Regions from separate parts of the Thermaerobacter nagasakiensis genome, predicted to be linked through region 3. Evidence: riboswitches for the same ligand, from Rfam matches in the RefSeq annotation. Region 3 holds a riboswitch; each other region holds the start of a gene.
What was found. Region 3 has a riboswitch for S-adenosylmethionine ahead of metE (5-methyltetrahydropteroyltriglutamate--homocysteine S-methyltransferase). Riboswitches for the same ligand answer to the same signal wherever they lie in the genome.
Positions count from the first base shown of each region.

Region 1 (7,804 bases), 400 kb from region 3:
CCGGCGGTGGGGTGCCAGGCGGGCAGCGTCGTCCCGCTGGACGAACCAGACCACGGCGGCCCGCCAGCCCTGGCGGACCGCCTGGGCCAGCTCCTCCAGGTGGCGGGCGCCGCGGGCGGTGGGGGCGTCGGGGAAAAGGGCCGTGCTGTCCTCCACCAGGTTGCACGACTTGGTCTCCACCAGGCAGGGCCGGAGGGGCTCTCCGGCCCCCTCCAGGCGAAAGTCCAGCCGGCCGGCGCCCCAGGGAACCTCGGCCTGCCAGCGGCGGTAGGCCGCGAAGGGCAGCAGGGCGCGGCGGTCGAGGGCGGCGGCGAAGAGCCGGTTGGGCATCCGGGCGTCGACGGACACCCACCGCCCGTTGAAGGACACCAGCAGCAGATCGCCCGCCGTCCGCCGGCCCGCCGCCGCAGCGGATCTTGCCCGTCCCGCGGTTCCGGAAGGGGGCGGGGGCTGCCGTACTGCGGCCGCGGCCGGGCCAGGGAGAGGCTGCGGCGGGCCCAGAGGGGCGCGGGCCTGCGGGCGGGAGGCGGCGGGGGTGCCGCTCGCCCGCTGCCCTGTTTGCGGGGCCGCGGCGGGAATCCATGCCAGGCCGGGGGTGCCGGGGACCAGCAGCTCGGCCATGCGGCCGGAGTTGGGCAGGTGGAGCCGCAGGACCTCGCCGGTGGTCCCGTCGCCGGCCCCGCCAACCGCTGCGGCGGCGTTCCTGCCGGCGGCATGGCCCGGCTCACAGGGCCCGCCCCGCGGCGGGTCCGTTGCGGCGCGGCCGCCCGCCGGGCCGGAGGTGCCGGGGCTGGCCGGAACCGCCTCCACCGCAAAGCGGTTGAGGCGCCGCAGGATGATCACGGGCACCAGGGGGGAAGGCCAGGGCAGGGCGACGTTCACCGGGCCGCTCACCGGGACCCGGCCCCGGGAGGAGCCCCGGCGGGCCGCAGGCGCTGCACGTCGCCCGCCAGGACGCGCTGGCGCCGGCCGCCGGCCTGTTCGACCACCAGGGAACCGTCGGGTGCCACGTCCAGGGCGATGCCGGCCACCTCGCCGGCGGGCAGGGCCACCCGCACCGGCTCCCCCAGCCAGGCGGCACGGCTGCGCCAGGCGGCCAGCACCGGATCCGGACCGTGCTGGTGCAGCTGGGCGTAACGTTCCTCCAGCCGCTGGAGGATCGCTTCCGCCAGCTCGTTCCGCGTCACCCGGCGGCCCGCCTCCCGGGCCAGCCAGGTCAGGCGGCCGGCCAGCTCGGCGGGCACCGGCTCGCCTTCCACGTCCAGGTTGACTCCGATGCCCGCCACCACGTACTCGGCACCGTGGGGGTGGCTGACCGTCTCCAGCAGGATGCCGGCCACCTTCCGGTCGTCGACCAGCACGTCGTTGGGCCACTTCACCTGGACCGGCCGGCCGGCCAGGCCCTCCGCCGCTTCGGCCACTGCCGCCGCGGTGGCCAGCGTCAAAAGGGGCAGGTGCTCGGGGGGCAGGGCGGGGCGCAGGATCAGGGACATCCACAGGCCGCCGGGCGGGCTCCACCAGGCCCGGCGCAGGCGCCCCCGCCCGGCCGCCTGGCGATCCGCCACCACCACGGTGCCCTCGGGTGCGCCCGCCTCCGCCAGCCGGCGGGCCACGTCGTTGGTCGACCCCACCTCGGCGAGCCAGTGGACGGTGTGGCCCAGGCGCGCTCCCGCGCGGCGGGCCTCCAGCAGCTCAGGGACGAACCGGCGGGCTGCCAGCCGCCCGGCGGCCCCGAAATCCAGGGTGTAGCCCTGGTGGGGGCGGCCTTCCACAGGCCAGCCGTCCCGGCGCAAAGCTTCGATGTGCTTCCAGAGGGCGGCGCGGGTGATGCCCAGGCCCTCCGCCAGGGTCGCGCCCGAGACCGGCTGCCCGCCGGCGGCCAGCAGGGCCGCCAGCACCCGGCTGCGCGGCCGGGGCCCGTCCCCTCTCACGGCATCCTTTGCGGGCATGGCGTTTCCTCCCGGCAACACCATACCACGCCGGGCCCGGAGCAGGGTGTCGCGGCGCCTCAGCGCTGGGCGTCGGCCGGGTGGACCACCAGGATGCCGCGCATCCCCTTCTCGTAGTGGCCGGGCATGTGGCAGGCCAGCTCGAAACGGCCTGGAAGATCGGCATTGAAGATCAGCCGGACGCTGGTTCCCGGCCGCAGGCCGGCCACCTCGATGCCATAGCCGTCGATCTCCAGCTCGTGTTCCTCCCGCCCCGTGTTGATCAGCGTCAGGCGCACCCGGGTCCCCTGCCGGACCTCGATGACCGCCGGCTGGTAGGCGTACTCGGACAGCCGGATCACCCGGTCGGCCACGGGCCGCCCCGGTGCGGTGACGCCGGCCACGCCGGGGCGGGTCGACCGCAGGTGCAGGCCCAGGGCGCCGGCCAGCAGGGCGGCGGACACAAGCAGGGCGATCACCGAGCGGGCGGCGGGCCCCGGTGCAGCCCCGTCGGACACGATGGCACCTCCCCGCAAGGGGCCGTTTCCCGGCCGGTTGGGGGGCGGCGGCCGGGCGCCCTTACGGAACCAATGTATGCCGGCCTGGTGACTCTCCATGCGCAGCGGCCGCCGGGGCCGGGCAGCGGTTGTCCACAAGGGGGCGGGCAACGGCCGGGCGAACCAGGACAGAGCGACCGCGATGCGGGCTTCGGGGGCGGCCCGGGGCGGGTCCGCCTGCCCGCCCGGGCACGCGGCGCGGCCGGGCGGCAACGGAGCCCGACGGAGCCTGCCGCCGGCCATCGCCCGCGAGGAGAAGGAGGGCGACGCATGGGCGAGGGGTCCAGGGACGGGGATCGGGGGCTGCGGCCACCGGGGGGCATGGGGCAGGGCGGGGCCGGATCGCAGGGCCTGCCCCCCTACACCGTCCGGGTCAGCTCCAGGGCGCGCCGGGTGCGGCTGGTGCTTTCGCCGGCCGACGGCCTGGTGGTGGTGGTTCCGCCGGGGTACCGGCTGCAGCGGGTGCCCCAGGTGGTGGCCCAGCATGCGGCCTGGATCCAGCGGGCCCGGCAGCGCCTGGAACAGCAGGCCCGGGCAGCCGGCGGCGGGGCGGGCGATCCCTTGCTCCGCCGGGATGCCGCCGGCCTGGCTCCTCCGGCCTGGCTGTGGCTGCGGGCTCTGGGGGAGGTGTGGGCCGTGGCACCGGCGGGCCGGCCCACCCTGAGCGACGCCGCCGGCGGGGGGCGCAAGGCCGCCGCCGGCCGGACCCCGCAGCAGACCCTCTTCGCCGGCGGGGCCACCGGCGATCCAGGGGAACCGCCGCCCGCGGGCGCACCCCTGGCCGGGCAGGTCCGCCTGCCGGCCCGAGCCGGGGAGCAGGGTCCTGCCGCCTGGGGGCCTCCCCTCAGGGGCTGGCTGGCCGCCCGGGCCCGGGCGACCCTGCGGCCCTGGCTGGAACGGCTGGCGCGGGAGCGGGGCTTTCGCCTGGCGGGTTCGTCCGTCGGCTGCCCCAAGACCCGCTGGGGCAGCTGTTCCGCCGGGCGCCACGTGCGCCTCAGCCTGAAGCTGCTCTTCCTGCCGCCCGAACTGGTGGAACACGTGCTGATCCACGAACTCTGTCATACCGTCCACCTCAACCACGGTCCCGCCTTCTGGGCCCTGGTGGAACGGCATGACCCCCGGGCGGCGGAACACCGGCGCCAGCTCCGGGCGGCCTGGAGCTATGTACCGGGCTGGCTGCGGCCGGCGCGCTCCATCGGGCCTTCCCCGGCCGATGCCCGATGGTGAGGGGCGCCGGCGCGCAAGGCCGGCCGGGTCGCGGCCGGGATCGTTGACCTGCAGGGGCCGGCATGATAGCATCACTTTCAACAATCACAGAGCGCGTCTGCTCTCTTATCCAGAGTGGCGGAGGGACTGGCCCGATGAAGCCCGGCAACCGCCGGCCGTGCCTGGACGGCCGGTAAGGTGCCAACTCCTGCAGGATCCGTGCGGATCCTGAGAGATGAGAGGGCGCCGGAAATCTTTTCGGCCCTTCCCTCTCGGGAGGGGTAGTTTCTTATCCGGGACCCCTTCGGGGAGCGGGCGCGGGAGGGAGGGGGACGCGGTGATCCCCTGTCGCGGCCTTGTCGAGGTGGGGCCCTTGCCCCTGGAGCAGGGCGGCCACCTGCCCCGGGCCGAACTGGCCTACGAGACCTGGGGTCGCTGGGACCCCCAGCGCCAGAACGCCATCCTGATCTGCCACGCCCTGACGGGCGACGCCCACGTGGCCTCCCACCATCCCGGCGACCGCCCGGGCTGGTGGGAGGCGGCGGTGGGTCCGGGCCGGCCCATCGACACCCGCCGCTGGTTTGTCATTTGCAGCAACGTGCTGGGAGGCTGTTACGGGTCCACAGGCCCGGCCAGTCCTGAGGAGGCCGGCCACGGGCCCTGGGGCGGGCGGTTTCCCGTGATCACCGTGCGGGACATGGTCCATGCCCAGCGCCGGCTCCTGGATGCGCTGGGCATCGGGCGGCTCGCCCTGGTGGTGGGCGGTTCCCTGGGCGGCATGCAGGCGCTGGAGTGGGCCGTCACCTACCCCGAGCGGGTGGGAGCGGCGGCCGTCCTGGCGGCGCCGCCGGCCGCCTCGCCCCATGCCATCGCCTGGAACGAGGTGCAGCGCCAGGCGATCTTCGCAGACCCCGCCTGGCAGGGCGGCGACTATCCCGCCGCCCGCCCGCCCCGCCGCGGGCTGGCCCTGGCCCGGATGCTGGCCATGACCACCTACCGGGGTCGCGAGGAGTGGGAGGCGCGCTTTGGCCGGGAAGAGGTCCCGGCGGGCGCCGACCCGGTCGCCCAGCGGCTGGGCTCGTACGCCACCGCGCCGGCGGGCCCGGCCGAGGCCTTCCGGTTCCAGATCGAAAGCTACCTGCACTACCAGGGGGAAAAGCTGGTGCGCCGGTTCGATCCCGCCACGTACGTGACCCTGACCCGGGCCATGGATCTCCACGACGTAGGCCGGGGCCGGGGCGGGCTGGAGGGCGCCGCGGCCCGGGTCCAGGGCCGCATGTATGTGCTCAGCATCACCTCGGACCTGCTCTACCCCGTGGACGAGCAGCGGCGGCTGGTCCAGGCCCTGCGCCGGGCGGGCAAGAATGTCACATGGCAGGTCTGGAAGGCTCCCTGGGGCCACGACAGCTTCCTCGTGGACCCCGCGGGGGTGGCCCGCCGGGTGATGGACTGGCTGGAAGAACCCGGTGCTACCGCCGCGCCCGCGCAGGCCGGGGCGGTGGCGGCGGTGGGGGAGGGGCGCCCGTGAAGGGTCCCGTGGTGGCGCTGCTGGGTCTGGGCACCGTGGGCAGTGCGGTGGCGCGCCGGTTGCTCAACCCGCCACCCTGGCTGGTGGCGCGGCTGGGTGGCGTGCCGCGGCTGAAGGGGATCCTGGTACGCCATCCCGGCAAGCCGCGGCCGGCGGCCGTCGACCGCAGCCTGCTCACCACCGATGCCGACCAGCTGCTGGGCGATCCTGAGGTCGACGTGGTGATCGAGCTCATCGGCGGTGTCGAACCGGCCCGCCAGTACGTCCTGCGGGCCCTGGAAGCCGGCCGCCACGTGATCACCGCCAACAAGGCCCTTCTGGCCGAATCCCTGGCGACCCTGTCGGCGGTGGCCCGCCGGCACGGGGTGGAGCTGGCCTTCGAAGGGGCGGTGGCCGGCGGGGTGCCCATCATTCGCCCGCTGCTGAGGTGCCTGGCGGCCAACCGGGTGCGCCGCCTGCGGGCGGTCCTGAATGGCACCTGCAATTTCGTCCTCACCCAGGTGGAGCAGGGCGCCACCCTGGAGGACGCGGTTCGTGCCGCCCAGGCCGCCGGCTATGCGGAAGCCGATCCCAGCGACGACTTGTCGGGGCGCGACGCGGCCCGCAAGCTGGCCATCCTGGCGACCCTGGTGACGGGCGAGCCCGTGGCCTGGACCGCCGTGGCCCGTCGCGGGCTGGACGACCCCGCCTTTCGCCGTGCCCTGCAGGAGGGAGGGGGCGGGGGCGAGGCGGCCCGCCAGGGCGGCGGCGCTGCCCGCTGGCGCCTGGTGGCCACCGCCGAGTGGACGGGGCCCGCCCCCCGGCTGGCCGTCGAGCCGCAGATGTTGCCGCCCCACGACCCCCTGCTGCAGGCGGCCGGGGTGGAGAATATGATCCTGATCGAGGCGGATCCGGTGGGCACGGTGCGGTTTGCCGGGCCCGGGGCCGGCGGCGATGCCACCGCCAGCGCCGTCCTGGCGGACCTGATCGCCATCTGGCGGGGCGACCGCCTGCCGTTGCCGGACCTGGAGGCCGGCCGGTCCGTGGCCGTGGAGCCCTCGGCGGCCGTGCCCCGTGCCGGGTTCGACACCGAGTGGCAGGATCCGGCGGCTGCGGCGGTTAAACTGAGGTTGACGGAAGGTTGAACGGCTCACCGGCCGCCGGGCTCCGCGGCCGGGCGGCCGCGGCAGGGGGGAGCGGCATGGGCCCCAGGCATCTCGCCCAGTGCTATCGTTGCCGGCGCACCTTCGAGGCCGACCGCCGGGGGGCCCGCTACTGCCCGGAGTGCGAGCGGGAACAGCGGCGCCGGTTCCGGGTGTTGCCGGGGGGGAAGGATCCCCGCTACGGCTGGGGGGTCGCGCCCGCGGCCCGGCCGCGGGCTGCGCGGCCGGGCCCGCGAAGCGGGCGCTGGCCGCTGGGCTGGCGGCAAGCGCGGCGGGGCGGGCCGGTGTCCTGGCGGAGCCGCTGGACCTGGCGGCGGTGGCACCAGCTCCTGCGCCTGGTGGCCGTGGTGGCCGCGGCCGCGGCGGCGCAGGTGGCCTGGGAACAGGTGGACGCCGGTTCCTGGCCGGTCGAGTGGCTGGTATACCTGGCAGGAGCGGCCTGGATTTGGAACCGGCGGGATCAAGCGGCCTAGGTCGCGACACCCAAGCGGCCTGGGTACCGGCACCGGGGTACACATGGTCCGGCGGCGGGTATCCCGCCGCCGGTTGCTTCGTCCCGCGCCCTTTCCGGCCGCTTCCCTCCACTGCGCCCCGGTGCACCTGCGGGCCCGGCGACGCCTGGGGTCCCGGCGCCATGGCGAACCCCAGGGGCATGGGGAGCCTCGAGCGGAGGTTCCCGCCCGGCCGCGCCCTCAGGCGCCCTCCTCCGGACCGTCGCCGGGTTCCACGGCCAGGCCTGCCTCCCGCAGCCGGGCCGCCAGCTCGGGCCGGGTCCCCCTGAGCCGGATGCGGCGGGGGCCTAGCGCCTTGAGCAGACCGGCGGCCAGGTCCTCCCGCTCCAGCGGTACCCGCGGGTCCAGGTGCCCCTCCAGAAACTCGCGGTAGAGGGGCGGCCCGCCGGGCTCCCGGATGACCAGGTCCCGTCCCTGCCCTTCCACCCAGAGCTCCTCGGGCCCCTCCTCTACCGGGCGCAGGGTGCCGAGGAACTGCTCCAGGGCCCGCTCCAACCAGAGCTGCTGCAAGCCTGTCCGGGCCAGCTCGCCCACCAGGCTGCGCAAGAACCGCTCGCCGCGAAAGCGTAGCCAGCCCAGAATGCTCAGGCGACCGTGCTGGAGCAGTTCGGGCAGCAGCAGAGCCGCCGTTCCGCGGGCCAGGGGCGGCTGGGCCAGCAGGGGGAGGCTCTGCTTCCAGACCTGCAGCCGGTCATCGGGGTCGACTGCCGCGTAGCGGGAATCCAGGTGCTCCAGCAGCATCTCCGGCAAGAGGACCTGGTGCACGAAGTGGGACGCGGCCTGGGCCGCCGGCTGGGGCACGTATTCGGTCAAAAAGACCCACCGCTGGCGCGACCGGAACACGGTATAGACCAACCGCTCCCGCTCCAGCACCCGCTGGAACTCCGAGGGGTGGGTCTCCACGGAGATGGCCAGCTGTCCCTGCGCGCCC
Region 1 is NZ_AP043740.1:1,760,498-1,768,301, forward strand. It holds gene sfsA (DNA/RNA nuclease SfsA) at 1-882, opposite strand, end outside; gene ACZ5T9_RS07445 (biotin--[acetyl-CoA-carboxylase] ligase) at 891-1,949, opposite strand; gene ACZ5T9_RS07450 (cupredoxin domain-containing protein) at 2,009-2,446, opposite strand; gene ACZ5T9_RS07455 (YgjP family zinc-dependent metalloprotease) at 2,756-3,712, shown strand; SAM riboswitch class I at 3,815-3,933, shown strand; gene metX (homoserine O-acetyltransferase MetX) at 4,029-5,219, shown strand; gene ACZ5T9_RS07465 (homoserine dehydrogenase) at 5,216-6,343, shown strand; gene ACZ5T9_RS07470 (hypothetical protein) at 6,400-6,834, shown strand; gene ACZ5T9_RS07475 (hypothetical protein) at 7,054-7,804, opposite strand, start outside.
Region 1: it holds a riboswitch for S-adenosylmethionine, as region 3 does, so the genes downstream of both, metX (homoserine O-acetyltransferase MetX) here and metE (5-methyltetrahydropteroyltriglutamate--homocysteine S-methyltransferase) in region 3, are expected to answer to the same signal.

Region 2 (7,804 bases), 1.3 Mb from region 3:
AGTTCCCCGTCGACCAGGGCCGGGTTGAGCTTGGTGTAGTCGCTGAACTCCATCACTTCCAGCTTGATGCCCTGCTCCTCCAGGGCAGGGGCCGCCACGTCGCGCAGGATCTCGGCGTGGGGCACCGCCGTGGCCCCCACCTTCAGGGTGACGGTACCGCTCGTGCCACCCGATCCGGACCCGTTGCCACCGGCCGAGTTGTCGCCCTGCGCACCGGACGAACCGGCCCCGCCGGCACCGCACCCGGCGACCAGGACGGCGATCAGCAGGGTCGCCACCAGCACCGCCGCCCGGCGGGTCCACCGGCGGCCAGGGAAAACCAGGGAGAGGACACCCATGGCCTTCGACCTCCTTCTCGATCTATCGCACCAGGGTCCCTTCCCGGACGAACCGGCCCGCCCCCCGCGAGCCATCCCCCAAAAATCGCCTTCCCGGAGCGCCGGGCGCTAGCGGTGGTTCAGCCGCCGGGCCAGGGTCTCCCCGGCCCACTGGACCCCCTGCACCAGGGCGACCAGCAGGACCACGCAGACCAAGAGGACCCCCGCCTCCCAGCGCTGGTAGCCCATGCGGAAGGCCAGGTCGCCCAGCCCGCCCCCGCCCACGGCCCCCGCCACCGCCGAGAACTCGATGAGCCCGACGGTGGCGATGGTGATCCCCAGGACCACGGCGGGCAGGGCCTCGGGCAGCAGCACCTTGCGTACCACCTGCCACGGGCTGGCGCCCATGGCCACGGCGGCATCCACGGTGCCGCGGTCGACCTCCCGCAGGGCCGTCTCCACCACCCGCGCCACCAGCGGGGTGGCGGCGACCGCCATGGGCGGCACGGCCGCCGCCGTCCCCAGGGAGGTGCCGACCAGCAGGCGGGTGAAGGGGGCCAGGGTGATCAGCAGGATGATGAAGGGCACCGACCGCCCGGTGTTGACGACGAACGCCAGCACCGCCCGCAGGGGCGGAAAAGCGGCGATGTGCCCCCGGTCCATCACCACCAGCAGGGTGCCGATGGGAACCCCGGCCAGGGTGGCGAAGAGGATCGCCAGTCCCACCATGTACAGGGTCTGGCCCGTGGCCGTCACGATGTCAGGTCCGAACTCGCGCAGGGCGCTGAAAAGCTCCGCTGCCATCCGCCGTCACCTCCCTCCGGCCAGGGAGCGAGCCGCCTGCGGGGCAAGGGGGCCGGACCCGGTGGCCGGCGCCGCGCCGGCACCGCTCCGCCCGGGTGCGCCGGGCGAGGCGGAGGCCAGGGGTGCCCAGCGGGCGACTGCAGCCCCCGCGGCCGCCGCCGGGGCTGCCTGCCGGTCCGCCAGGGCCGGATCGGCAACGGCCTGTGGGGCCGCCCCGGGGCCGGGTTCGTCCCCGGTACCGGGTGCCGGGGCCGCCCGGTCTCCGGCCGGACCGCCGGCAGCGGCGGCGGCCAGCAGCCGCCGGGTGGCCGCCGCCCGCGGGTTCCGGAAGACCTGTTCCACGGGCCCGGCTTCCACCACTCGCCCGGCGTCCATCACGGCCACCCGCTGGCAGGCGGCCTCCACCAGCTCCAGCTGGTGGGTGATCAGCAGCACGGTGATTCCCAATTCGCGGTGAACCCGCCGCAGCAGCTCCAGCACCGCGCGGCTGGTGGCCGCATCCAGCGCGGAGGTGGGTTCGTCGCACAAGAGGAGTTCCGGTTGCGTCGCCAGGGCCCGGGCGATGGCCACCCGCTGCTTCTGGCCTCCGCTCAGCTGGGAGGGGTAGGCCCCCGCCTTGTCGGCCAGTCCCACCCAGTCCAGCAGCTCCGCCACCCGGCGCCGGATCTGCTCCCGCGGCACCCCGGCGATCTCCAGGGGCAGCGCCACGTTGCCGGCGGCGGTGCGGGACCACAGCAGGTGAAAGTGCTGGAAGACCAGGCCGATCCGCCGCCGTTGCTGCCGCAGGGCCCGGCCGCGCAGCCCGGTCAGCTCGACGCCACCCAGACGGATGGAGCCCGCCGTGGGCCGCTCCAGCAGGGTGATGCACTTGACCAGGGTGCTCTTGCCGGCCCCCGAGGCGCCGACGACGCCGAAGAACTCGCCCCGGCCCACCTCCAGGCTGGCGCCGTCCAGGGCCGTGGTCACGCCGCGGCGGCCGCGGTAGACCTTGACCAGGTTGCGGACCTCCAGCATTGCTTCCGTCACTGCGCTCACCCCCGTGGCCCCACCCCGCACCGGGTGAAGGGCAACAAAAAACCATCCTTCCTGAGAGACGCAGAAAGGATGGCCCAAGGGTGCCATCCCTTCTTATCTCTCAGAACGGCGTCCCGGCACCAGGACGCGGTTCTGCGGGAGTTGGCACCACCCGCCGGCGTTGAACCCCGGGGAACCCGCCCGGCCGCCGTGCCGGGCCGGAGCGGGCGGGGCCGCGCCGCCGCGCGGAGGTTGCCGTGGCTTCATCGGGCCCGTCCCTCCGCCACTCTGGATAAGAAGAGATGTTGCGGATTCGGTTGTTGAAGGTCCCGCGCTGAACGTCCTGCGGGTACTGCGGTACAGCGGCCGGCTCAGCCGTACGACGCCGATTATGCGACCCCTGCCCCGGCCTGTCAACAGGTCAGGCCATCTCCGTCCCCGTCCCGGGTTGGGCGCGCCAGGCGGGGGCGTAGAGCTGGTGGGGGTTCAGGCTGCGGCTCCGCCCCACCAGCCGGGCCGCCATCCGGGCCCGGTGGCCGAAGGCCTGGCAGAACCAGCGGAAGTACAGCAGCTCCTCCTTGCTGCCCAGCTCCAGCCCCGGCCACGGCTCCCGGCCCGCCGCCAGCTCCCGGTCGCTGACGGCGGCGTTGGCGAAGCGCTCCAAGGTGGGGCCCACGCCCGTGCCCATGGCGAACTTGGCCTTCTCCCGCTGGACCACCGCCGCGGGGAGGAACCGGCGGGCCGCCTGCCGCAGGATCCACTTCTCGGTCCCGGTGCGGTCGTGGATCTTCCAGCGCGGCGGGATCCGCCAGGCCAGGTCGACCAGGGTCACCGACAGGAAGGGAACCCGCCCTTCCAGGCCGTGGGCCATGGTCATGCGGTCGACCCGCTGCAGGTTGGTGTTGTGCAGCGCCAGGGTGATCTCCCGCAGCTCGTCCTGCAGCCGCGCCCGGATCTCCGGCCGCTTGAGGTACTGGTAGCCGCCGAAGAGCTCGTCCGCTCCCTCGCCGGAGAGCACCACCTTGACATACCGGCGCGCCAGCCGCGACACCAGGTAGGTGGGCACCGCGCTGCGCACCAGGGCAGGGTCGAAGGACTCCAGGCGCCGGATCACGGTGGGCAGCAGGGCCAGCAGTTCCTGGCGGGTGAAGACGTACTCGTGGTGGAGCGTCCCCAGGTGGGTCGCCACCAGCCGGGCCCGCTCCAGGTCCTCGCTGCCCTCCATGCCCACGGCGAAGGAATGGACCGGCTCTCCGGTTTCCGCCCGCGCTTCCGCCACCAGGGCGGCGATCAGGCTGCTGTCCAGGCCGCCGCTGAGGAACACCCCCACGGGGACGTCGGCCACCAGGCGCCGCCGCACCGCCTGCCGCAGCCGGGCGATGAGTTCCTCCACCGCCGCTTCGGGGCTCTCCAGGTCGTACCGTACCGGGGGCAGCTCGTAGTACCGGACGAACCCGTCCCGTTCCGTCCAGTAGTGCCCGGGGGGAAACTCGTCGATGGTCTCCACGTGGGGCAGCAGGGCCCCCATCTCCGAAGCGAAGAGGAGCGCCCCATCCCGGTCCCTGCCCACATAGAGGGGTTTGATCCCCAGGGGGTCGCGGGCCAAAAAGAGCCCGTCGGGGGTGGAGAGGGCGAAGGCGAACATGCCGTAGAGCCGCCGCACCATGGCCGGTCCCTCGTCTTCGTAGAGGTGCACCAGCACCTCGGTGTCGCTGCGGGTACGGAAGCGGTGGCCGCGGCTCTCGAGTTCGGCCTGCAGCTCGCGGTAGTTGTAGATCTCGCCGTTGAAGACCACCCGGATCGCGCCGTCTTCGCTGGCCAGGGGCTGGTGCCCGCCCGCCAGGTCGATGATGGACAGCCGGCGGTGGCCCAGGGTGTGCTGCCCGACCCAAAGTCCCTGGTCGTCGGGGCCCCGGTGGGCCATGGCCTCCAGCATGCGGGCCACCGCTTCACCGCGGGGAGCGGTGGCGCCGGCGATGCCGCACATGAAGTCCCGCCTCCTTTCGGGCCAGGCCGCGGCGCCCCCGGCACGGGAGCGCTCCGCAGCCCGGTTGAAAAAAGACCGGGTGCGTTGGCCCGCGGGCAACGTCCACCCGGTTTTGGTTCCACCCGTTCTGCATGTTGACGCTTTTCATCACACCAGAAGCCGGCCGGTGTGTCAACGTTCGGACAGGGCCCTGGCCGCTGCGGGCAGGCCCAGAGAAGGGCGGCAGCACCCTGGCGGCCGCCCCCTGCCTGCTGGTTAACGCCGGTACCGTCGCTGGCAAGGCCGGCACCATGGCGCGGGAAGGATTCCATCAGTGGCAGGAGTTTGATCGCCCCGTTTGCAGGATCGGGGGTGAAATTGCCGAATTTTGACCACTGTTTGGGACAATCCGCAACACATCCTGCCCGGCTGGTGGCACGTTCCGCCGGATCGGCCGTATCGACGGATGGGGCGACCGGTTCGCGGCTGCCGGGAACGGGCCGGCCCGGGCAGCAGTGAATGGGGGGGCATTATGTTCGGGGGTACCTGGTTGCGCGGTGCGCGCCGCGGGATGGTGGCCCTGCTGGCGGGCGCCCTGATGGTGGGGACCGCGGCCTGCGGCGGGGCAGGCGGTGACGCGGGCAGCGGGAACAGCGGGAGCAGCGACAAGATCGTCATCGGCGTGCAGGGGCCCTTCACCGGCGACTATGCCGCCGAAGGCAAGGGCTTCCGTCAGGCCATCGAGCTGGTCAAGGAACAGGTGAACGCCCAGGGCGGGGTCCTCGGCAAGCAGATCGAAGTGATCTACGAAGACGACAAGGGCCAGCCCAACGAGTCGACCCTGGCGGCCCAGAAGCTGGCCTCCCAGGGCGTGGTGGCCGTGATCGGCTCCTACAACTCGACGGCGACCGAGGCGGCCCAGCAGGTGTACGCCGACGCCGGCATCCTGCACATCACGCCGTCGTCCACGGCCACCCACCTGACGGAAAAGGGCCTGAAGAACTTCTTCCGCATGGCCTTCCTGGACAGCGCCCAGGGCCAGTTCGCCGCCACGCTGCTGCTTGAGAAGCTGGGTGCCCGGAAGGTCGCGCTGGTCCACGACAGCTCGACCTACGCGGAGGGCCTGGCCAAGTGGACCCGGAAGTTCCTGGAGGAGAAGGGCGCGCAGGTGGTGTTCTACGACGCCATCAATCCCCAGGAGAGCGACTACTCCGCCCTGCTGAGCAACCTCAAGAGCACCAATCCCGACGCGATCTACTTCACGGGCTACTTCAGCCAGGCGGGGCTCCTGGTCAAGCAGGCGCGCGACCTCGGCATCACCGTGCCCATCGCCGCCGGCAACGCCTCGAACAACGATGAGGTGATCAAGACGGCCGGCGCGGCCGCGGAGGGCTTCATCACCACCACCGAGCCTGCGCCCGCCGACCTGCCATACGAAGAGGCGCGCCAGTTCGTCCAGGACTACAAGGCCAAGTACAACGAGGATCCGGTGAGCATCTGGACGGCCATGGCGGCCGACAGCTTCCGGGTCATCGTCGAGGCCATCAAGCAGACCCAGTCCACCGATCCTGCCAAGCTGGCCGACTACCTGCGCAACGACCTCGAGGCTTTCCCCGGCATCTCCGGCCCCATCACCTTCGACGACAAGGGCGACCGGGAAGGCACCGTGTACGCGGCGTACCAGGTGAAGGACGGCAAGTTCACCCTGTTCGTGCCGCCGCAGCAGTAGGCGGACGCCGGCCGGAGCCGCCGTGCCGCCCGGGCCGCGGCCCGGGCGGCACGGGAAGGCCGAGCCAACGGGCGACCGGCACCAGGGACGGCGGGGAGGGACCGGGCGCGGTATGCCGCCTGCGCGGCACGCGCCCGGATCCTTCCCCGCCAGCGTGCCGGGGGAGGGATGCCAGATGCTGGTCCAGCAGGTAGTCAACGGGCTCACCGTGGGCTCGATCTACGCCCTGGTTGCCCTGGGCTACACCATGGTCTTCGGCGTGCTGAAGATGATCAACTTCGCCCACGGCGACCTGTTTGCCCTGGGGGCGTATCTGGGCCTGACCTTCTTGATCTGGGGGGCCCTCGGCCAGGGCACGGGCGGGCTGGCGGGGGTCCTGCTGGCCGGGCTGCTGGCGGCGCTGAGCGTGGGCCTGGCCGGCGTGCTGGTGGAGCGGGTGGCGTACCGGCCCCTGCGCGGTGCCGGCCGCTTACCCGCCGTGGTGTCGGCCCTGGGCATGTCCGTGTTCATCCAGAACGGGATCATGCTGATCTGGGGCGCCTTTCCGGTGGCCTTTCCCCACGACATGCTGCCGGAGGCCAGCTGGTCCGTGGGCGGCGTGACCGTCAGCCTGATGCGCCTGGTGATCCTGGGCGGCTCGCTGGTTCTGATGCTGGCCCTTTACCTGTTCGTCCAGTACACCAGGCTGGGCGCGGCCATGCGCGCCATCGCCGTGGACCACGAGACGGCGCGGCTGATGGGGATCGACGTCAACCGCCTGATCCAGCTGGTGTTCTTGCTGGGCGCGGCCCTGGGCGGGCTGGCCGGGGTCATGGTGGGGCTCTACTACGGCCAGCTCAACTTCACCATGGGCTGGCTCTACGGCCTCAAGGCGTTCACCGCCGCCATCCTGGGCGGCATCGGGAACATCCCGGGCGCCATGGTGGGCGGCCTGGTGCTGGGCCTGGCCGAAACCCTGGCCGCCGGCTACGTGGCGGGCGAGTGGAAGGACGCCGTGGCCTTCTTCATCCTGATCCTGATCCTGCTGGTGCGGCCCACGGGCCTGCTGGGCGAGCGGGTGGCCGAGAAGATCTAGGTGCCGGCCCGGCACCAGGCGGCCTCCGGCAGGCCCGCCGGGGGAAGGGGGGAACACCATGGCAACGCAGGCGGCCACGGCCGGCGGGCGTGGCCTGACCCGGTCCCGGGTGGCGGCCGGTCTGGCCCTCGTGCTGGCTCTGGCCTTCCCCGCCCTGGTGGGGTACAACGGCTACTACCTGGAGATCGGCTTCAACTTCTTCCTCTGGGCGGTGCTCGGCCTGTCCTTGAACTTCATTCTCGGTGGAACGGGCCAGTACAACCTGGGCCACGCGGCCTTCTTCGCCGCGGGCGCCTACACCACGGCCATCCTCAACACGCGCCTCGACATCCCGGTGCTGGTCCTGGCGCCGGTGGCGGCGCTGGTGGCGGGCGTGCTGGCGGTGGCCGTGGCCCGGCCCATCATTCACCTGCGGGGCGACTACCTGCTGATCGTCACCGTGGGGTTCGCCGAGATCGTCCGCATCACCCTGCGCAACAACGTGTTCGGCCTCACGGGCGGCAGCAACGGCATCCTGGGCATCGACCGGCCGGTGATCCTCGGCTTCCGCCTGGCCCAGATGAGCCACCTCTATTACCTTAGTCTGGTCCTCCTGCTTCTGACCCTGTTCATCGCCGTGCGGCTCGAAAACAGCCGCATCGGCCGCGCCTGGAGCTACATCCGCGAGGACGAGGTGGCGGCGGCGGCCATGGGCATCGACACGGGGCGCTACAAGGTCCTGGCCTTCGCCGTGGGCGGCGCCCTGGCCGGCCTGGCGGGGAACGTGTACGCCGCCAAGATGACGGTCATCGCGCCGGAGAGCTTCTCCTTCTGGGAGTCGGTGGTGATGTTCGCCATCGTCATCCTGGGCGGTACCGGCTCCATCCCCGGCGTGTTCCTCGGCACCTTCGGCATGGTGG
Region 2 is NZ_AP043740.1:2,661,974-2,669,777, reverse strand. It holds gene ACZ5T9_RS11280 (MetQ/NlpA family ABC transporter substrate-binding protein) at 1-338, opposite strand, end outside; gene ACZ5T9_RS11275 (methionine ABC transporter permease) at 447-1,121, opposite strand; gene ACZ5T9_RS11270 (methionine ABC transporter ATP-binding protein) at 1,128-2,147, opposite strand; SAM riboswitch class I at 2,247-2,434, opposite strand; gene asnB (asparagine synthase B) at 2,557-4,122, opposite strand; gene ACZ5T9_RS11260 (branched-chain amino acid ABC transporter substrate-binding protein) at 4,634-5,830, shown strand; gene ACZ5T9_RS11255 (branched-chain amino acid ABC transporter permease) at 6,006-6,905, shown strand; gene ACZ5T9_RS11250 (branched-chain amino acid ABC transporter permease) at 6,964-7,804, shown strand, end outside.
Region 2: it holds a riboswitch for S-adenosylmethionine, as region 3 does, so the genes downstream of both, ACZ5T9_RS11270 (methionine ABC transporter ATP-binding protein) here and metE (5-methyltetrahydropteroyltriglutamate--homocysteine S-methyltransferase) in region 3, are expected to answer to the same signal.

Region 3 (7,804 bases):
GCAGGCGGAGGGCTTCGGGGCGATGCTCAGCTTCCGCCTGCAGGATGCCGGCCGGGCCGGCGACGTGCTGCAGCGGCTCCGGCTCATTCTCTTCGCGGAAAGCTTCGGCGGCGTGGAGAGCTTGATCACCCACCCCGCCAGCACCACCCACAGGGAGATGCCTGCCGCCTTGCGGGAGCGGCTGGGCATCGACGAGGGGCTGCTGCGGCTTTCGGTGGGCATCGAAGCGGTGGACGACCTGGCCGCCGACCTGGAGCAGGCGCTGGAGGGGCCGTCGGCCCTGTCCCTGGCGGAGGCCCGCGCCCGGGCCGAAGCCATCCTGGCCGGCCGGGCGCGGCAGGAGGCGTGAGAGCGGAGCCCCCCGTGCTCCCGGCTGGCCGGAGGCCTGTGCCGGCGGCTCGCCCGCATGGCGGCCCGGCCCCTGGGCTCGAGGCCCCCGGCCTCGAGCCCAGGGGCCTCGAGCCCCGCCTCGGCCTCGCCCTCAGCCCAAGGACGAGCCTTACGGCGTAACGCCGGTCAGTTCGGCATACACCACCAGCCGCTGCCGGGACGAACCCGGCGGGTGGCACGTGGTGAGGATGAGCCCCGGCCGGGGCCCCTCCAGCACCGCCCGCCAGTCGTTGCGGTGGGTGGCGAAGACGCGGCGGGCAGTGTACCGGTACCAGCGCCCCTGATACCACAGGGCAAGGGCGTCGCCGGGCTGCAGCCGGTCGAGGTGGCGGAACCAGCCGCCATAGGTGGTCCGGTGGGCGGCGATGGCCACCCGGGCCTGGGCGCCGGGCAGCTCGGCCTCCGGGTAGATGCCGGGTCCGCGCGCCAGGACGGCCCGGCTCGTACCGTAAAGGACCACGGCGTCCACACCGGCCCGCGGGATCACCAGCCGCGCCACGGGCTGCCCCGGTTCTAGGGCGGCCGCTTCGCGGCCAGCCGCCGCGTCTCCGCCGGCGCCTCCGGCGCCCCGCCCGGCTGCTGCCTGGAGCCGCTCCCCGCCGCGGAGCTCCCCGGAGCCAGGGACGGCCGCCGTGGCGGCCAGGCCGGGGTCTTCCCACCACCAGGCCAGCCACCCGTCAGGCACGCCCGCCCCGGTCAGACGCTCCCGCAACCAGCCGAGAAGCCTTTCGAGCCCGCCCAACCAGCGGCCCAGGAGCTCGAGGAGCCGGTCCGCGGCGGGGGACGCCCAGATCCGGCCGGCAGGCCCCAAGCCCGGCGGCGCGGGCTCCTCCGGGTCCCCGCCCGGATCATCCGGACCCGGCGGTACCAGCTGCGCCTGCAGGTGGGCCTGCCAGCCGGCGCCGTACACCCACTGCAAGGCGGGCGCCGTGGCCAGGGCGACCCCCACCAGGACGAGCACCCAGCCCGCCAGGGTTCCCCACCACCGGCGCGTGAACCGCACTGCCACGGCGCTTTCGTCTCCCATCAGGCTGGGATCCGCCCGCTGGGTCAGCAGGAAGGGGAGGGCTCGCCGTCCTCTGGCGGTGCGGGCGCGCCGGCCGCCATGCCGGCGGGGAATGGGCCGGCAACACCCGCCTCCGTCATCGTCCCGCAGGCTGCCCGCACGCCCCGGGCGCCACCGTTCAGTGCCCACCGCCGAACGGCCAGGCCGGCGCCGGCCGCCAAGGAGCCGGCGAGCAGAAAGGCCAGGCCGTTGCCGCCGGTGAACGGCAGGCTGCCCCAGCTGGCCCGCTCGTCGCCGGTACCGCCGCCGCCGCCGGGGCCGCTGCCGGTGGACCCGCCACCTGACCCGCCCGTGCCCGGTCCCGTACCAGGGCCGGGAGTGCCACCGCCCGGGCCGCCGGGTGGCGATCCCCCGTCACCGTCCTCACCGGGCTGATCGCCGGGAGGGTTCTGGGGGCCGGTGCTGGCGCGCTCCAGGCAGACCTTCACCGTGGCCGTGCCGTCGGGCCCCAGGGTGACGGGGCCGGAAGTAGTCACGGCGTATCCTCCGGCGCTGGCGGTGATGGTCAACCGGCCGCTGGAGGTGCGTCCGATGTCCAGGCTGAAGTTCCCGCCCAGGTCGGTCCGGGCGATGCCCAGGGCGGCGCCCAGTTCCTCACCCACCGACACCGTGGCGCCCGGGATGGGAAGACCGCTCAGGGCGTCGCATACCAGGCCGGTGATGGTGCCCGTGGGCAGGTCGGCCCGCACCGGCTCATCCCCTCCCCCGCCGGACGGGCCGCCACCGCCGGACCCGCCGCCGGATCCGCCGCTGCCGGCCTGGTCCCCATTGCCGCCGCCCGAACCTGACAGGAGCCCGCCCGTCGGGTCCGGGCTGATGCGGAGGCCGCCGTCCAGGCTGACCTCCACGTTCTGGTCGCCGATCTGCAGGTTCAAGGAGGGCCCGCCACCCGTGTTGCCGTCCTGGTCTCCGCCTCCCCCCGTGGACAGGAGGTCGCCGGCCGTGTCCAAGATGGCGCCGGTCAGGGTGCCGGCGGCGCCTTCCACGGTCCCGGCCACCCCCTCCACCAGGGAGCCGAGCGGGTCTCCCGCCAGGGTCCCGGCCGCCCCACCGGCCGTCTGGCCCGCCTGGTCCACCGTGCCCTCGACCGCCTCACCGCCTGTCCCTCCGGTCAGGGCGCCCGCCAGCTGGCCGGCGGCCTCGCCGGCGGTGGCGGCGATGGTGCCGGCGGTTCCTGCGGCGGTCCCGGTCACCGTGCTCAGGGCACCGGACAGCGTGCCCGTCGCAGCCGCCACCGTCCCGCCGGCTGCCGCTCCCGCATCCCGAGCCGCACTCCCGCCCGTGGCCAGAAGCCCCTGGGTCGCCTCCTGCACCTTCTCCGAGCCGGGCAGGCGCGGGCCGGCTGCCTTGGCCACCGGTCCTCCTCCCAGCAGGACGCCGCCCCCGGTGGCCACCACCAGGGCCACGCTGGCGACCCAGGCCACCGGGTGCCGCCAGCGGGAGCCCTGTTCCGCTTGCCGCATGCTCCCCCTCCCCCATACCGACTAAATGGACGTTTAGTATTTAGGATTCGTTGGGCTTGGCCTTTTTATGGTAGGTGTACGCTTTTAAAAGAAATTGTTTGATTCGACGCGGTATTGAGGCACAGTAGCGTCCATAAACAAGTCATTATTCGACAAAGAGTCCATCACGCTTATACGATACTTGCCGAAAATGCAGAGGACGGCTTCCCCTTCCCAGGGAAGCCGTCCCCATACCCCTGCCGGCCCCTTGCCGGTTGTCGAACCCTGTCGCCATCCGTCGCCTGCGGGCTGCAGGCTCCGGCCTACCGGCCGCCGGCCGCGGGAGCGGGTGCCCACTCCTCCCGCAGTTCCCGGGCCGCCTGGACCATGTGCCGCAGGGCCGGTTCGACCTCCTCGTAACGCCGGGTCTTGAGGCCGCAGTCCGGGTTCACCCAGAGCTGGCCCGGGTCGAGCACCGCGGCCGCCTTGCGCAGCAGCGCCTTGATCTCGTCCACCGGCGGCACCCGGGGCGAGTGGATGTCATACACCCCGGGGCCGATGTCGCTGGGGTAGCGGTGCTGTACGAAGGCGTCCAGCAGCTCCATGCCCGAGCGCGAGGCCTCGATCAGGATCACGTCGGCGTCCAGGGCGGCGATAGCGTCCAGGATGTCGTTGAACTCCGAGTAGCACATGTGGGTGTGGATCTGGGTCTCCTCCCGCACCCCGCCGGTGACCAGGCGGAAGCACTCGGTGGCCCAGGCCAGGTAGGCGGGCCGGTCCGCCTGCCGCAGGGGCATGGCCTCCCGGAAGGCCGGCTCGTCGATCTGGATGACCCGGATGCCCGCCGCCTCCAGGTCCTGGACCTCGTCGCGGATGGCCAGGGCGATCTGGCGGCAAGTCACCTCCCGGGGCTGGTCGTCCCGGACGAAGGACCACTGCAGGATGGTGACGGGCCCCGTCAGCATGCCCTTGACCGGCCGGTCCGTCAGCGACTGGGCGTAGGTGATCCACCGCACGGTCATGGGGCCGGGCCGGGCCACGTCGCCGTAGAGGATGGGCGGCTTGACGCAGCGGCTGCCGTAGCTCTGCACCCAGCCGTGGCGGGTGAAGGCGAAGCCCTCCAGCTGCTCGGCGAAGTACTCCACCATGTCGTTGCGCTCGGCCTCGCCGTGAACCAGCACGTCCAGGCCCAGCTCCTCCTGCAGCCGGATCACCCGGCGGATCTCGGCGCGGATGCCCTCTTCGTAGGTGGCGGTGTCGATCTCCCCGCGCCGCCAGCGCGCCCGCAGCCGGCGCACCTCCGGAGTCTGGGGGAAGGAGCCGATGGTGGTGGTGGGCAGGGGCGGGAGGCCCAGCCGCTCCCGCTGCAGCGACCGCCGCTGGGGCGCCCGGGAGGGCCTGCGGGCCTCGTCCGGGTTGAGCCGCGCCAACCGCTCCTGCACCTCCGGCCGGGTGCGCCGGGGCGAGCGGCGCCGGGCCTCCACCGCCGCCCGGCTGGCCTCGAGGGCGCCGGCCACGGCCTGCCGGCCCTGGTTCAAGGCGCGGGTCAGGACCGCCACTTCCTCCAGCTTCTGCTTCGCGAAGGCAAGCCAGCCCTTGATCTCCGGATCCAGATCCGTCTCCAGGTCCAGGTCGATGGGCACGTGCAGCAGCGAGCAGGAGGGGGCGACGAAGAGCCGCCCGGCCCCCAGGGCGTCCCGGGCCCGCTCCAGAAGGGCCAGGGCCGCCTCCAGGTCCGCCCGCCAGACGTTGCGGCCGTCCACCACCCCCAGGGAGAGGTGCAGGGTGGACGGAACCCCGGCGGCCAGCACCTGCTCCAGCTGGCCGGGGTCCCGCACCAGATCCAGGTGCAGGGCCTGCACCGGCAGGCTCAAGGCCAGCTCCAGGTTGTCCCGCAACCCCTCGAAGTAGGTGGCCAGGAAGAGCCGGAGCCCCGGGGCCGCCTGGGCCAAGGTGGCGTAGGCGCGGCGGTAGGCGGCCCGGGCCGGTTCGTCCAGGTCCAGGGCCAGGAACGGCTCATCCAGCTGGACCCAGGTGGCGCCGGCGGCCGCCAGCTCCCGCAGCACCTGCCCGTACACGGGCAGCAGGCCGTCCAGCAAGGCAAGGCGCGGCCCGGCGACCCCTTCCCCGCCGGAGGAACCGGCCGCCCCGCCGCCCAGACCCCCGGCCTCGCCGCGGCTCACCTCCGGGGCCCGGCCGGCGGCGCCCGCCCCGGCCGGAGTGCGGAGCTTGGCCAGCAGCAGGAAGCTGACCGGCCCCAGCAGCACAGGGCGGGCCTCAAAACCCAGGGAGCGGGCCTCGCGGAACTCCTCCACCACCTTGCGGGACGCCAGCTGGAAGGCCTGTCCCGGTTCCAGCTCGGGTACGATGTAGTGGTAGTTGGTGTCGAACCACTTGGTCATCTCCAGGGCGGGGACGCCCCGGCCGGGGGTGCCCCGGGCCATGGCGAAGTAGACGTCCAGGGGGACCTCCCCGGCAGCCGCGGCGGCCGCCGCGCCCGGGCCCGCCTCCGCCCTCTGGCCCGCCGCGGGGGTGGCCCGGCCCGCGCCGGCGGCATCGCCACCAGGAGCCGGGGGGATTGCGGCGCCGGCTTCCGCTGAAGGGGCCCACCCGTAACGGGCGGGCACGGCCCCCACCATGCAGGCGGTGTCCAGCACGTGGTCGTAGAGGGAGAAGTCCCCCACGGGCACCACGTCGATCCCCGCCGCCCGCTGCAGCTCCCAGTGCCGCCGCCGCAAGGCCGCCGCCGTCGCCAGCAGGGCGTCCGCGGAAATCTTGCCGTCCCAGTAGGCCTCCAGGGCCTGTTTCAACTCCCGGCCGGCCCCGATGCGGGGGAAGCCCAGGTTGGTTGCCACGGCCATGGGTTCTCGCCTCCTTCGCGGAATGGGTCCTTTGTGGGATGGGACTGAAAATGAAAAACCTCTCCGGGAAAGGAGAGGTTCCTCGCCTTTCCCTATCTCCCGGGAACGCCTCCCGCGGGAATTGGCACCGTGCCGCCTGGTTGGAGCGGCGGCCGGTTGCCGTGGCGTCATCGGGCCCGTCCCTCGGCCACTCTCGATAGGGCTTTGTCCGGTCATTCCCTTGTCAGCGACCGCGGGGTTGCAGGCGCTGCGGCCTGCAAGGCCCCCCGGGTTTCCGCATCCCGCAGCCAAGGAAGGGGCCCATGGCCTCGCGGCCTGCGGTGCGTCATCGCGGTCCGCGGCCCTCCGGGTCTCGTCCGGCCGGCGTGGGCCCGGTGGGCTTGCAAGGCCCGTTGCCCAGGTGCGGCCTGGCGCCCCGGCCCCGCAGCGGGCCGGAACCCTCGCGCGGGATGCGGGCATTGGGGACTGCTATTCGGGGCCGGAGACGAAAGTCCTGCTGCCCCCACACCCCAGGGCGGGCTGAAACCGCGCCATCCCCGGCGGTCGCCCGCTGCGGGCCCTGCCGGCCGCCGGCGTGCCATTGCGGCCCGGGCTCTGCCGGCCCGAGGTGGCCCGCATCCTGCCGGCGGCAGCCTATAAGCCTATAATTGAAGGGAAAACGGCGCAAGGAGGCAGCCCAGCCATGGACCGCCTGCAGCCCGGCGGCGCCGCGACGGGGGGCGGGGCGGCACCGGCCCCCGCCGGCGCCGTGACCCCCGAGGCAGCCGCCCAGCATCCTGACGCCGCCCTGGTGGTGGTGGACGTCCAGAACGACTTCTGTCCCGGCGGTGCCCTGGCCGTGCCCCAGGGCGACCAGGTGGTGCCCGTCCTCAACCGCTGGATCGAGGCCTTCCATGCGGCAGGCCGGCCCGTGGTCTTCACCCAGGACTGGCATCCCTCCGGCCATGTGAGCTTCCGCGAGCAGGGCGGGCCCTGGCCGGTCCACTGCGTGCAGGGCAGCCCGGGGGCCGCCTTCCACCCGGACCTGCAGGTCCGGGGCACCATCTTCCGCAAGGGGTTCGACCCCGACCGGGAGGCCTACAGCGGCTTCGACGGCGCCCTGGCCGCCGGTGAGGCCGGGGTCCGCCCCGAGGTCACCCTGGCCGGCTGGCTGCGGCAGCAGGGGGTCCGGCACCTGTACGTGGGCGGCCTGGCCACCGACTACTGCGTGCGGGCCACGGTGCTGGACGGCCTGCGGGAGGGTTTTCGGGTCACGGTGCCGGTTCCGGCCGTGCGGGCCGTCGACGTGACCCCGGGGGACGGGGAGCGCGCCCTGGCGGAGATGGAGGCCCACGGGGCCCTGCTGGCCGCCGGGGACGCCGGGGAGGCCCGGTGACGGTGTTCTTGCGGGACGAACGCGGCCGCGGCGAGCCGGCGGGCCCGGCCCACGATGCGGGCCAGGCCCGGCCCCCGGCCCGCCGCCTTCCCGCCGGGCCACCGGCGCCGGCGGCCGCCTCCACCCCAAACGCCCGCCCGGCGCCGGCTTCCGCCGGCGGCAAGCCCTCCGCCCTGGCGCCGGCAGCCCCCGCCGCCCGGCCCGGCCCCGGTCCGGACGGGCCGGCACCGGCCGGTCCCACCGTGCTGGTGGTGGACGACGAGGAGTCCCTGCTGGAACTGGTGGCGTACAACCTGCAGCGCAACGGCATGGCACCGGTGCTGGCCCGGGACGGTGCCGAGGCCCTGCGCCGCCTGGAGGAGCGCCGGCCCCAGGTGATCATCCTGGACGTCATGCTGCCCGATACCGACGGCTTCACCCTCTGCCGCCACCTGCGGGAGCGGGGCATTCAGACGCCCATCCTCATGCTGACCGCCCGGGACAGCGAGATCGACAAGGTGCTGGGGCTGGAGCTGGGCGCCGACGACTACGTGACCAAGCCCTTCAGCCCCCGGGAGCTGGTGGCGCGGATCAAGGCGCTGCTGCGCCGCACCGAGGGCCGGCGCCAGCAGATCGGCCCCATCGTGATCGACTACGCCGGCCATGAGGTCTACCGGGACGGCCAGCGGGT
Region 3 is NZ_AP043740.1:1,355,758-1,363,561, reverse strand. It holds gene ACZ5T9_RS05840 (trans-sulfuration enzyme family protein) at 1-349, shown strand, start outside; gene ACZ5T9_RS05835 (class E sortase) at 500-1,399, opposite strand; gene ACZ5T9_RS05830 (carboxypeptidase-like regulatory domain-containing protein) at 1,441-2,919, opposite strand; gene metE (5-methyltetrahydropteroyltriglutamate--homocysteine S-methyltransferase) at 3,222-5,759, opposite strand; SAM riboswitch class I at 5,849-5,962, opposite strand; gene pncA (bifunctional nicotinamidase/pyrazinamidase) at 6,442-7,134, shown strand; gene ACZ5T9_RS05815 (response regulator transcription factor) at 7,131-7,804, shown strand, end outside.